DNA from 2 places in the Streptomyces clavifer genome. Region 2 is predicted to be linked to the other one. Evidence: riboswitches for the same ligand, from Rfam matches in the RefSeq annotation. Region 2 holds a riboswitch; the other holds the start of a gene.

Region 1 (4,411 bases), 3.7 Mb from region 2:
GACGACTATTGACTCAATCTGACGTTTCGATCTCTTCGAATGACCGGAAAAATCAACCGGAGTCCGGCAATTCGTGCCAGGTGCGAGCGAACTCGTAAGGAAGTCCTACCTGGCCGAAGAGTGGTGATATGCCCGCGGCTAGGCTGCGGCCATGGACGTACTCATCAATGTCTTCGTGGCCCTGCACATCATCGGTATCGCCTCCCTGCTGGGCGGCTTCCTGACCCAGATGAAGGCCATGGGGGCGGGCACGGCCCGCTTCGTGCCCGCCATGCTGCACGGGGCGCTGACCATGCTGGTCACGGGGATCGCCCTCGTCGGGCTCAACCAGGCCGACGACCAGACGGTGAACAACGTCAAGATCGGCATCAAGCTGGTGATCCTGATCGTGATCCTGGCGCTCGTCTACGTGAGGCGGGACGAGGAGCGGGTGGGGAAGGGCGAGTTCGCCGCCGTCGGCGGGCTGACGGTCGCCAACATCTTCATCGCCACGCTCTGGACCTGAGTGGGCCCGTCCGGCGCGGTCCGCTTCCCTGAGCGGACCGGCCCCCGGTCCAGGGGCCGGTCCGTGCTTCGCGGGCGGGGCCGCCCGGTGTGCGCGGCGAGCGGGGCGGGCGTACGAGCCGTTCGGGCCCGTACGCCCGCCCCCGTAACGCCCGCCCTGCGTGCGCCCCCCGTATGCCCGCCGTGCGCCCGTCCGCCGTTACGCCGGGCGCACGCTGCCGTAGATCGGCATGGAGTAGATCGACTCCTCGCGGACGTTCGCGCCCGGCTTCGGTGCGTGGATCATCATGCCGTCGCCCTTGTAGATGCCGACGTGGCTGATGTCGTCGTAGAAGAAGACCAGGTCGCCCGGCTGCAGATCCGCCGTGGCCACCCGGGTGCCGACCTTCACCTGGTCCCAGGTCGTGCGGGGCAGGTCGACGCCCGCCGCCTTCCAGGCGGCCTGGGTCAGGCCGGAGCAGTCGTACGAGGACGGGCCCGTCGCCCCCCAGACGTACGGCTTGCCGATCTGGGCCCGGGCGAAGGACAGGACCTTGTCGGCCTTGGACGCGTAGCCGCTGTCGGATCCGGTGCCGCTGCCCGTCCCCGTGCCGGAGTCCGCCTCCCCCGCGGAGGCTTCCTCCTCCGCCGCCCGGTCTGCCTCCGCCTTCGCCTTCGCGGCGGCGGCCTGCTGGCGGGCGAGCTCCTCCGCCTTGCGCTCGGCCTCCGCCTCCTTCTTGCGCTCCAGCTCCGCGAGGCGTGCCTTCTCCTCGGCGGTCAGCTTCGACAGCAGGGTGCGGGCCTCGGCCAGCTTGTTCTGCACCTGCTGCTTGCTGCTGCGCAGCGTGGCCTGCGACTCGGTCAGCGTCTCCAGGCTCTTCGTCGCCTCGACCCGCTTGGCCGCCGCCTCGTTCTGCTGCGTGCGGAAGTCGCCGACCGCCTTCTGCTGCTGGGCGGTCATCCGCGCCATCAGCTGGTCCTGGTCGAAGTACGCCTGCGGGTCGTCCGCGAGGAAGAACGTCGCCGTCGGGGCGATCGCACCGCCGCGGTACTGGGCGGCCGCGTAGTGGCCCAGCTCCCGGCGCGTCTCGTTGAGCTTGTCGGCCCGCTTCGCCGCGGCCTCCAGGAGGCTGTCGACCCTGGAGCGCTGCTGCGCGGACGCGGTCTTCGCCTTGTTGTACTGCTGCGTCGCGGTGCCCGCCTGGCGATACAGGTCGTCGACCTTCTTCTGTACTTCCTCGACGCTGGGTTTCGGCTCCGTCGGAGCGGCCGTCGCGCTCTGCGTCGAGAGCAGGGTGACGGAGGCCAGCGCCGCCGTCGTGAAGCCGACGGCGGGGGTGGTGCTGCGCACCCGCGTGCGCGGCTTGCGATGCGATGCCAAGACCGGCATCTCCTTCCGTGGACCGCCTACCGGGTTAGCTGTCGGGTTCGGGCGGAACGGAAGGCTGCCCTACGGTCCTGGGGGCGGACCGATTCACCCCGGTGCTGCGTGTGGGTCCCCGGTTCCGGCCCCCGCGAGGGCGGCACGGATTCGGCGGGGGCGCCCGTGTGGCGTAGGTCGCCTCAAAGGGGTACGGGTCACCCGTCGGAGCACGCTAACCAACCCGTGGTGTCCCTGTGAAGGTTGATGTTCGATATGCCCGATACATTTCTGTGACCTTCGCACACCGGCTGTCCGCGGGGCGGTTCCGGGCCCGGAATTCCTACGCACCGTGGGCGGACGGTCTCCGTACGCTTACGGATCCGGCCCTCGTGCCGAATGCGGCCCCGGGGTGTCGGTGCGGCGGCCTAGACTCGTCAAGCGATGAGCAGCCTCTTTGACGACAGTTTCCTGACCGGCCTCCAGCAGGCGGACGAAGGCCCCCCGCCGCCCCCCGAGGGCCAGGCGCCCGAAGCGGTGCCGGAGGGCCTCTTCGAGGACGTCTTCGACACGCCTCCGCCGCCGCGCGACGCGTACTACCGCGACGGCGCCCCGCGCCCCGTCGTCGACTCCGCCGCGCTGCTCGACGGGCTGAACACCGAGCAGCGTGCCGCCGTCGTGCACGCCGGATCCCCGCTGCTCATCGTGGCCGGGGCGGGCTCGGGCAAGACCCGGGTGCTGACGCACCGGATCGCCCACCTGCTGGCCGAGCGCGGGGTGCACCCGGGGCAGATCCTGGCGATCACCTTCACCAACAAGGCCGCCGGTGAGATGAAGGAGCGCGTCGAGCAGCTCGTCGGGCCGCGCGCCAACGCCATGTGGGTCATGACGTTCCACAGCGCCTGCGTGCGGATCCTGCGCCGCGAGTCGAAGCTTCTCGGCTTCACCTCGTCGTTCTCGATCTACGACGCCGCCGATTCCAAGCGCCTGATGGCGCTGGTCTGCCGCGATCTGGACCTCGACCCCAAGCGCTACCCGCCGAAGTCGTTCACGGCGAAGGTCTCGAACCTGAAGAACGAGCTGATCGACGAGGAGACCTTCGCCGGTCAGGCCGCCGACGGCTTCGAGAAGACGCTGGCCCAGGCCTACGCGCTCTACCAGGCGCGGCTGCGCGAGGCCAACGCCCTGGACTTCGACGACATCATCATGACGACGGTCCACCTGCTCCAGGCGTTCCCCGACGTCGCCGAGCACTACCGCCGCCGCTTCCGGCACGTCATGGTCGACGAGTACCAGGACACCAACCACGCGCAGTACACCCTGGTGCGTGAGCTGGTGGGCCCGGCCGGCGAGGCCGACGCCCCGGGCGAGCTGTGCGTCGTGGGCGACGCGGACCAGTCGATCTACGCCTTCCGCGGCGCGACCATCCGCAACATCCTCCAGTTCGAGGAGGACTACCCGGACGCGAAGACGATCATGCTGGAGCAGAACTACCGCTCCACGCAGACCATCCTGTCCGCGGCCAACGCCGTCATCGAGCGCAACGAGAGCCGCCGCCCCAAGAACCTCTGGACGAACGCGGGCGCCGGCACCCGGATCACCGGCTACGTCGCCGACACCGAGCACGACGAGGCGCAGTTCGTCGCCGACGAGATCGACCGGCTGACGGACACCGGGGACGTGAAGGCGGGCGACGTCGCCGTCTTCTACCGCACGAACGCCCAGTCCCGTGTCTTCGAAGAGATCTTCATCCGTGTCGGGCTGCCCTACAAGGTCGTCGGGGGAGTGCGCTTCTACGAGCGCAAGGAGGTCAGGGACGTCCTGGCCTACCTCCGGGTCCTCTCCAACCCCGAGGACACCGTCCCGCTGCGCCGCATCCTCAACGTGCCCAAGCGGGGCATCGGCGACCGCGCCGAGGCGATGATCGACGCGCTGTCGCTGCGCGAGAAGATCTCCTTCCCGCAGGCGCTGCGCCGCGTCGACGAGGCGTACGGCATGGCGGCCCGGTCGGCGAACGCCGTGAAGCGGTTCAACACGCTCATGGAGGAGCTCCGCACGATCGTGGAGTCGGGGGCGGGGCCGGCGGTCGTGGTGGAGGCCGTCATGGAGCGGACCGGCTACCTCGCCGAACTCCAGGCGTCCACCGACCCGCAGGACGAGACCCGCATCGAGAACCTCCAGGAGCTCGCCTCCGTCGCCCTCGAGTTCGAGCAGGAGCGGGCGGAGGACGAGGGCGCGGGCACGCTCGCCGAGTTCCTGGAGAAGGTCGCGCTCGTCGCCGACGCCGACCAGATCCCCGACGAGGACGAGGACGGCTCCGGTGTCGTCACGCTGATGACGCTGCACACCGCCAAGGGCCTCGAATTCCCCGTGGTGTTCCTGACCGGCATGGAGGACGGTGTCTTCCCGCACATGCGCGCGCTGGGTCAGGTGAAGGAGCTGGAGGAGGAGCGCCGGCTCGCTTATGTCGGCATCACGAGGGCCCGTGAGCGGCTGTACCTGACCCGGGCCTCCATGCGCAGCGCCTGGGGACAGCCTTCGTACAACCCGCCGTCGCGGTTCCTGGAG
Region 2 (4,411 bases):
GGCCTCGGCCAGCGCGCGCTCCACCCCGCGTCTCGGCGGATGGGCGGGTGCGCTGCTGATCAGGGGCCTGCCCGCCAGCTCGCCCACGGGCAGGGAACCGCTGCCCTCGGACAGGACGTGGCCGACGGCGGTGATCAGCACCAGCTCCTCGACGAGCAGCGGGTCGGCGGACACCCCTGCGGGCATCGGCTCCGCGGTCGCGGGCTCGTACGCATGGGTCAGCGCCAGATCCACCTCACCCGCGGCCACCGCGGCCACCCCGGAGGGCGGCTCGTAGTCCGTGACGGTCAGTTCCACGTCCGGGTGGGCGCGCCGGAAGGCGGCGAGCACAGGGGGCAGCAGATGGATTCCGGCCGTCGTGAACGTACCGACCCGCAGTCGCCCTCCCGACAGCCCTGCGAGGCGGGCAAGCTCGTGCCGGGCCTGGTCCATCTCGTCCAGCACCCGTCTGGCCCGCCCCGCCAGCAGCTCACCGGCCGCCGTCAGCCGCGCCCCGCGATGGTGCCGCACCAGGAGCACCGCACCGGCTTCCCGCTCCAGCTTGGCCAGCTGCTGGGAGAGTGCGGGCGCGGTGTAGCCGAGCCGCGCAGCCGCCCGGGTGATCGAACCGGCCTCGGCCACCGCCACCAGCGCGGCCAGGCGCGTCGGATCGTACATTAAGCGTTCCTTTTGGCAGACCCAGAAGATTGCAAGTACACGCTAAAGGCCCGACGGGGTCATCGTGTGCACATGGACGCACAACTGATCGCCTTCATCGGGGTGGCCGCGGGCATGGTCGCGCTGCCCGGCGCGGACTTCACCGTGGTCGTACGCAACGCCCTGGCCTCGCGTGGATCCGGGGTCGCCACCGCGGTCGGAGTCGCCGGGGGCCTGCTCGTGCACACGGCGCTGGCCGTCGCCGGTCTGGCCGCCGTACTGGTCACGATGCCCGTGCTCTTCCGCACCGTGCAGCTGCTCGGAGGTGCCTACGTGCTCTGTCTGGGGCTCGGCGCCCTGTACGCGATACGCCGACGGGGTCCGGTGGCGGAGGGGAACCCGTCCTCGGACGAGGCCGGGGACAGGGCGCCGATGAGCCCCGGGCGCTCGCTGCGCCAGGGATTCCTCACCAACGCCCTGAACCCCAAGGCGCCCGTCCTCTTCCTGAGCCTGCTGCCCCAGTTCGTCCCCGACGGGCAGCCGCCCCTTCCCAGGACCCTGCTGCTCGCGTCGATGGTCGTACTGCTGGCGCTCGTCTGGTTCCCGGCCGTGGCCCTGCTGGTGGACCGTCTCGGCCGGTGGCTGCGCCGGCCGCGTACCGCCCGCGCGATCGAGGGCGGCAGCGGCGCGGCGCTCACCGCACTGGGCCTCGTCCTGGTGACCGGACCCCTGCTGCACTGATCCAGGTGGCTACAGCCGTCAGCGGACCCTCCCGTACCAGACGCTCTTCGACCAGATCTTCTCCAGCCGGACCACGGCACCGGTCTTCGGCGAGTGCCAGATCTTCCCCCCGCCGGCGTAGATGCCCACGTGGTAGACACTCCGGCCCGAGTGGAAGAACACCAGGTCGCCGCGTTGCCGCTGCGACTTGGTGAGGTGGCGGGTCTTGTTGTACTGCTGCTGGGCCGTGCGGGGGAGCTTCTTGCCCGCCTTCTTGAAGGAGTAGAGCGTGAGGCCCGAGCAGTCGAACCGGTTGGGCCCCGTGGCGCCGTAGCCGTACGGCGAGCCCTTCTTCGAGGCAGCGATCTTGAGTGCCTTCGTCGAGTGGGTCGCTGCCTCGGCGTCGTTGACGAGGCCGGGCGCCAGCATGGTGGTACCCAGAGCGATGGTGAGGACCGAGGCCGTTCCGGCCCGGGCAAGCAGAGACGGGACATGAACCTGCGCAGTCATGCGCAACCCTTCGTCAGCCGCCTGTGAAGGATGACCTGTCGGGTTCGGGCTGGCGAAGTTGCCCGGCCGCACACGGCGGCTTCACCCCGAGGGCCGCCCGGAATTCCGGTCGGCCCGTTGTGCTCGGGTCCTCCACTCCTGCCGATCCACTTCTGTCGACCAGGCATCCGGACAGCGGCAGGACTCGGCGTCCGCCCGGACCGCCCCGCCGCGGTGGCGGGGGCTTGTCGTCCCAGGGATCTTTACTCACGGACCGCCGGATTTCCGAGCTGAAATGGCGTTATGTGAGAGTCATCACGACTGATCCATTCGGGTGGACGGGTTCTGTTCCGGGCCTCGTCGGCGTTGTCCGACCAGCCCCGTACCAGCGGCGGAAGTACATATTCCGCTTGGCGTCCGCGCACACTGCGCAAGTTGGACTGTCCCTCGTGCGGGCGAGCGTCTACGCCGAACGAGCGAGCGAAACTGGTCCTCCCACCGGGCGTGTCGTGAAAGGGCGTCGAGAGCCGGCGGGGGCGGGGGATCCGGGGTGGGGCAGCTGTCAACTCGTCGGATCCGGAGGCATGGTGACCCGGCCTGCGCGTCGCTCCCCGTCCAGCAGTCGCAGTGCCCGTGCCAGCGTGGCCGCGTGAATCTGCGTCTCGCCCCGGTCGTGCATGAGTGCGAGCGCGTCGCGGAGGTCGGCGGCCCGTGAGGCCAGCGCCTGAGCGGCCCTCAGCGCTCCGTAGGTGTCGCTCCCACGGGCCGGATTGATCCGGCCGATCTGGTCGAGCACTTCCAGATAGCAGTCGATGAACTCGGCTTCGGCGCGGGTCAGTGCGGGAAGCGGCGGGAGCTGGGGTGAGGGCATCGGGGTCCACCTCGCGGGGTGCGGCGACTGGGGCGGTGCGCGGTTCTCCACGGCGTGATCCACGCATCCGTACGCCGGGGCGTCGAGGGTGTGCCGCTCGACGGGTCGAACTCCCGCCGGAAAACCCGTGTGACGGGCCGGCACGGCGACGGGCATCGCGTGGACACGCACCAACTCGCCCTCCCCGAGCCGGAGACCGGGGGCCGGTCCCGCACCGGAGCGTCCGGAGCAGGCTGTTGTATGACTACCCGCCCACCGGCCCGTGCATGTCGCCGCCCCGGCCCGCCCGTGCCTGTCGCCGCCCCGGTCGGCCGGGGCGGCCGCGAGCCGCGCCCCCGCACCCGCGGTCGGCCCGTCCGAGGAGGAACGCCTCCACGTCGTGGACGGGGGCGCGGCATCCTGGGTCGTGCGTCGCCGTCGTGGCGTGGAGCGAGCCGCAGGGCGAGTGGAGGGAGGGGGAGAGGCCCCCCTCGGCGCCGAAACGGCCGAGGTGCTCACGAGTCGGCCACCCCTCCGGTGTGGCGGGTGCGCGGCCGGCTCCGGTGTGAGGACACTCAGCCCACGGGTACGGGATCGGGCTCGGACGCGGGGGCTGCGGCGCCGTCGGTCCGCTCCGGGCGCCCGCGGCCGGCGACGAGGACGGCGAGCAGGCCGAGCGCAGCCCAGGCCGCCAGGATCGCCACGGCTCCGCCGGCGCCCCTTCCGTCGAAGAACGCGACCGACCGGAGCAGCGAGCCGCCCGCGCCGGGCGGCAGCCACTGGCCGATCAGGCCGACCGGCTCGGGGAGCAGCTCGGGTGCGCTGGTGACGCCGGAGAACGAATTGCCCAGCAGCACGATCAGCAGTGACCCCAGGCCGATCCCCGCCGGGCCGATCAGGGTGGCCAGGCCGGCCACGATCGAGCCGATCGCCAGCACGGTCAGCCCGATGGCGCCGGCCTCCGTCCACCAGGCCCCGGTGATCGCGCCGAGCCAGCTGTGGGTGACCGCGGTGGTGGCGATGCCCACCAGCGCCGCCGTGCCGGCCAGGGTCACCGCAGCCCGGGCGCCGCGCAGCTTCATCGAGGTCACGACCGCGCCGGCGGCGACCCCGGCGATGGCCAGCGGCAGGATGCTCGCGCCGAGCGCGCTGCCGCGGGGGTCTGCCGCCGGGGCCGCGACGACATCGGTGACCGGTACGGCGGTTCCTGCCGGTGAGGCTCCCGCGACCATCTGGGTCAGCAACTGGGAGACGACGGGGCCCGCCGCCGACGCGACGAGGAGCTGCGGCCCCTTGCCGGTGGCCACGACGGCGCCGTATACGACCCGGTTCTCGATCGCGGTGCGTGCGGCGGCCGCGTCGTCGTAGCGGTGGATCTCGAAGGCTCCCTCATGCTGCTGGAACCGCTCCTGCAGCTGACCGGCCGCGGCAGCGGACCCGGCGACGCCCACGGGCAGATCGCGCGGCGCGATCCGTGCGGCAGGCCATGCGAAGGCCCAGAGGGCGAGCGTCACCGCCAGGGGGACGAGCAGGACGATCACCACCGCACGGCGGTTCGGTGCAGCAGACATGGGGGTGCCTCGATTCGAAAGTGGCGATCCAAAGAGAAGGATCGTTCGTTTTACGACGGCTTCACTGTCCGCCCGGGGCGGATCCTTGTCAAGAAGGAACGTTCGTTTTAGGTTTGGGTCATGGCACGCGTATCCCAGGAGCACC

What was found. Region 2 has a riboswitch for cyclic di-AMP ahead of OG927_RS03745 (C40 family peptidase). Riboswitches for the same ligand answer to the same signal wherever they lie in the genome.
Region 1: linked by a shared signal. The riboswitch ahead of OG927_RS20200 (C40 family peptidase) and the one ahead of OG927_RS03745 (C40 family peptidase) in region 2 are both predicted to bind cyclic di-AMP.

The regions. Positions count from the first base shown of each region.
Region 1 is NZ_CP107793.1:4,592,626-4,597,036, forward strand. It holds gene OG927_RS20195 (hypothetical protein) at 152-505, shown strand; gene OG927_RS20200 (C40 family peptidase) at 704-1,873, opposite strand; cyclic di-AMP (ydaO/yuaA leader) riboswitch at 1,872-2,030, opposite strand; gene pcrA (DNA helicase PcrA) at 2,288-4,411, shown strand, end outside.
Region 2 is NZ_CP107793.1:927,130-931,540, reverse strand. It holds gene OG927_RS03755 (LysR family transcriptional regulator) at 1-657, opposite strand, end outside; gene OG927_RS03750 (LysE family translocator) at 730-1,377, shown strand; gene OG927_RS03745 (C40 family peptidase) at 1,396-1,866, opposite strand; cyclic di-AMP (ydaO/yuaA leader) riboswitch at 1,870-2,042, opposite strand; gene OG927_RS03740 (hypothetical protein) at 2,408-2,716, opposite strand; gene OG927_RS03735 (ABC transporter permease) at 3,271-4,266, opposite strand; gene OG927_RS03730 (TetR/AcrR family transcriptional regulator) at 4,387-4,411, shown strand, end outside.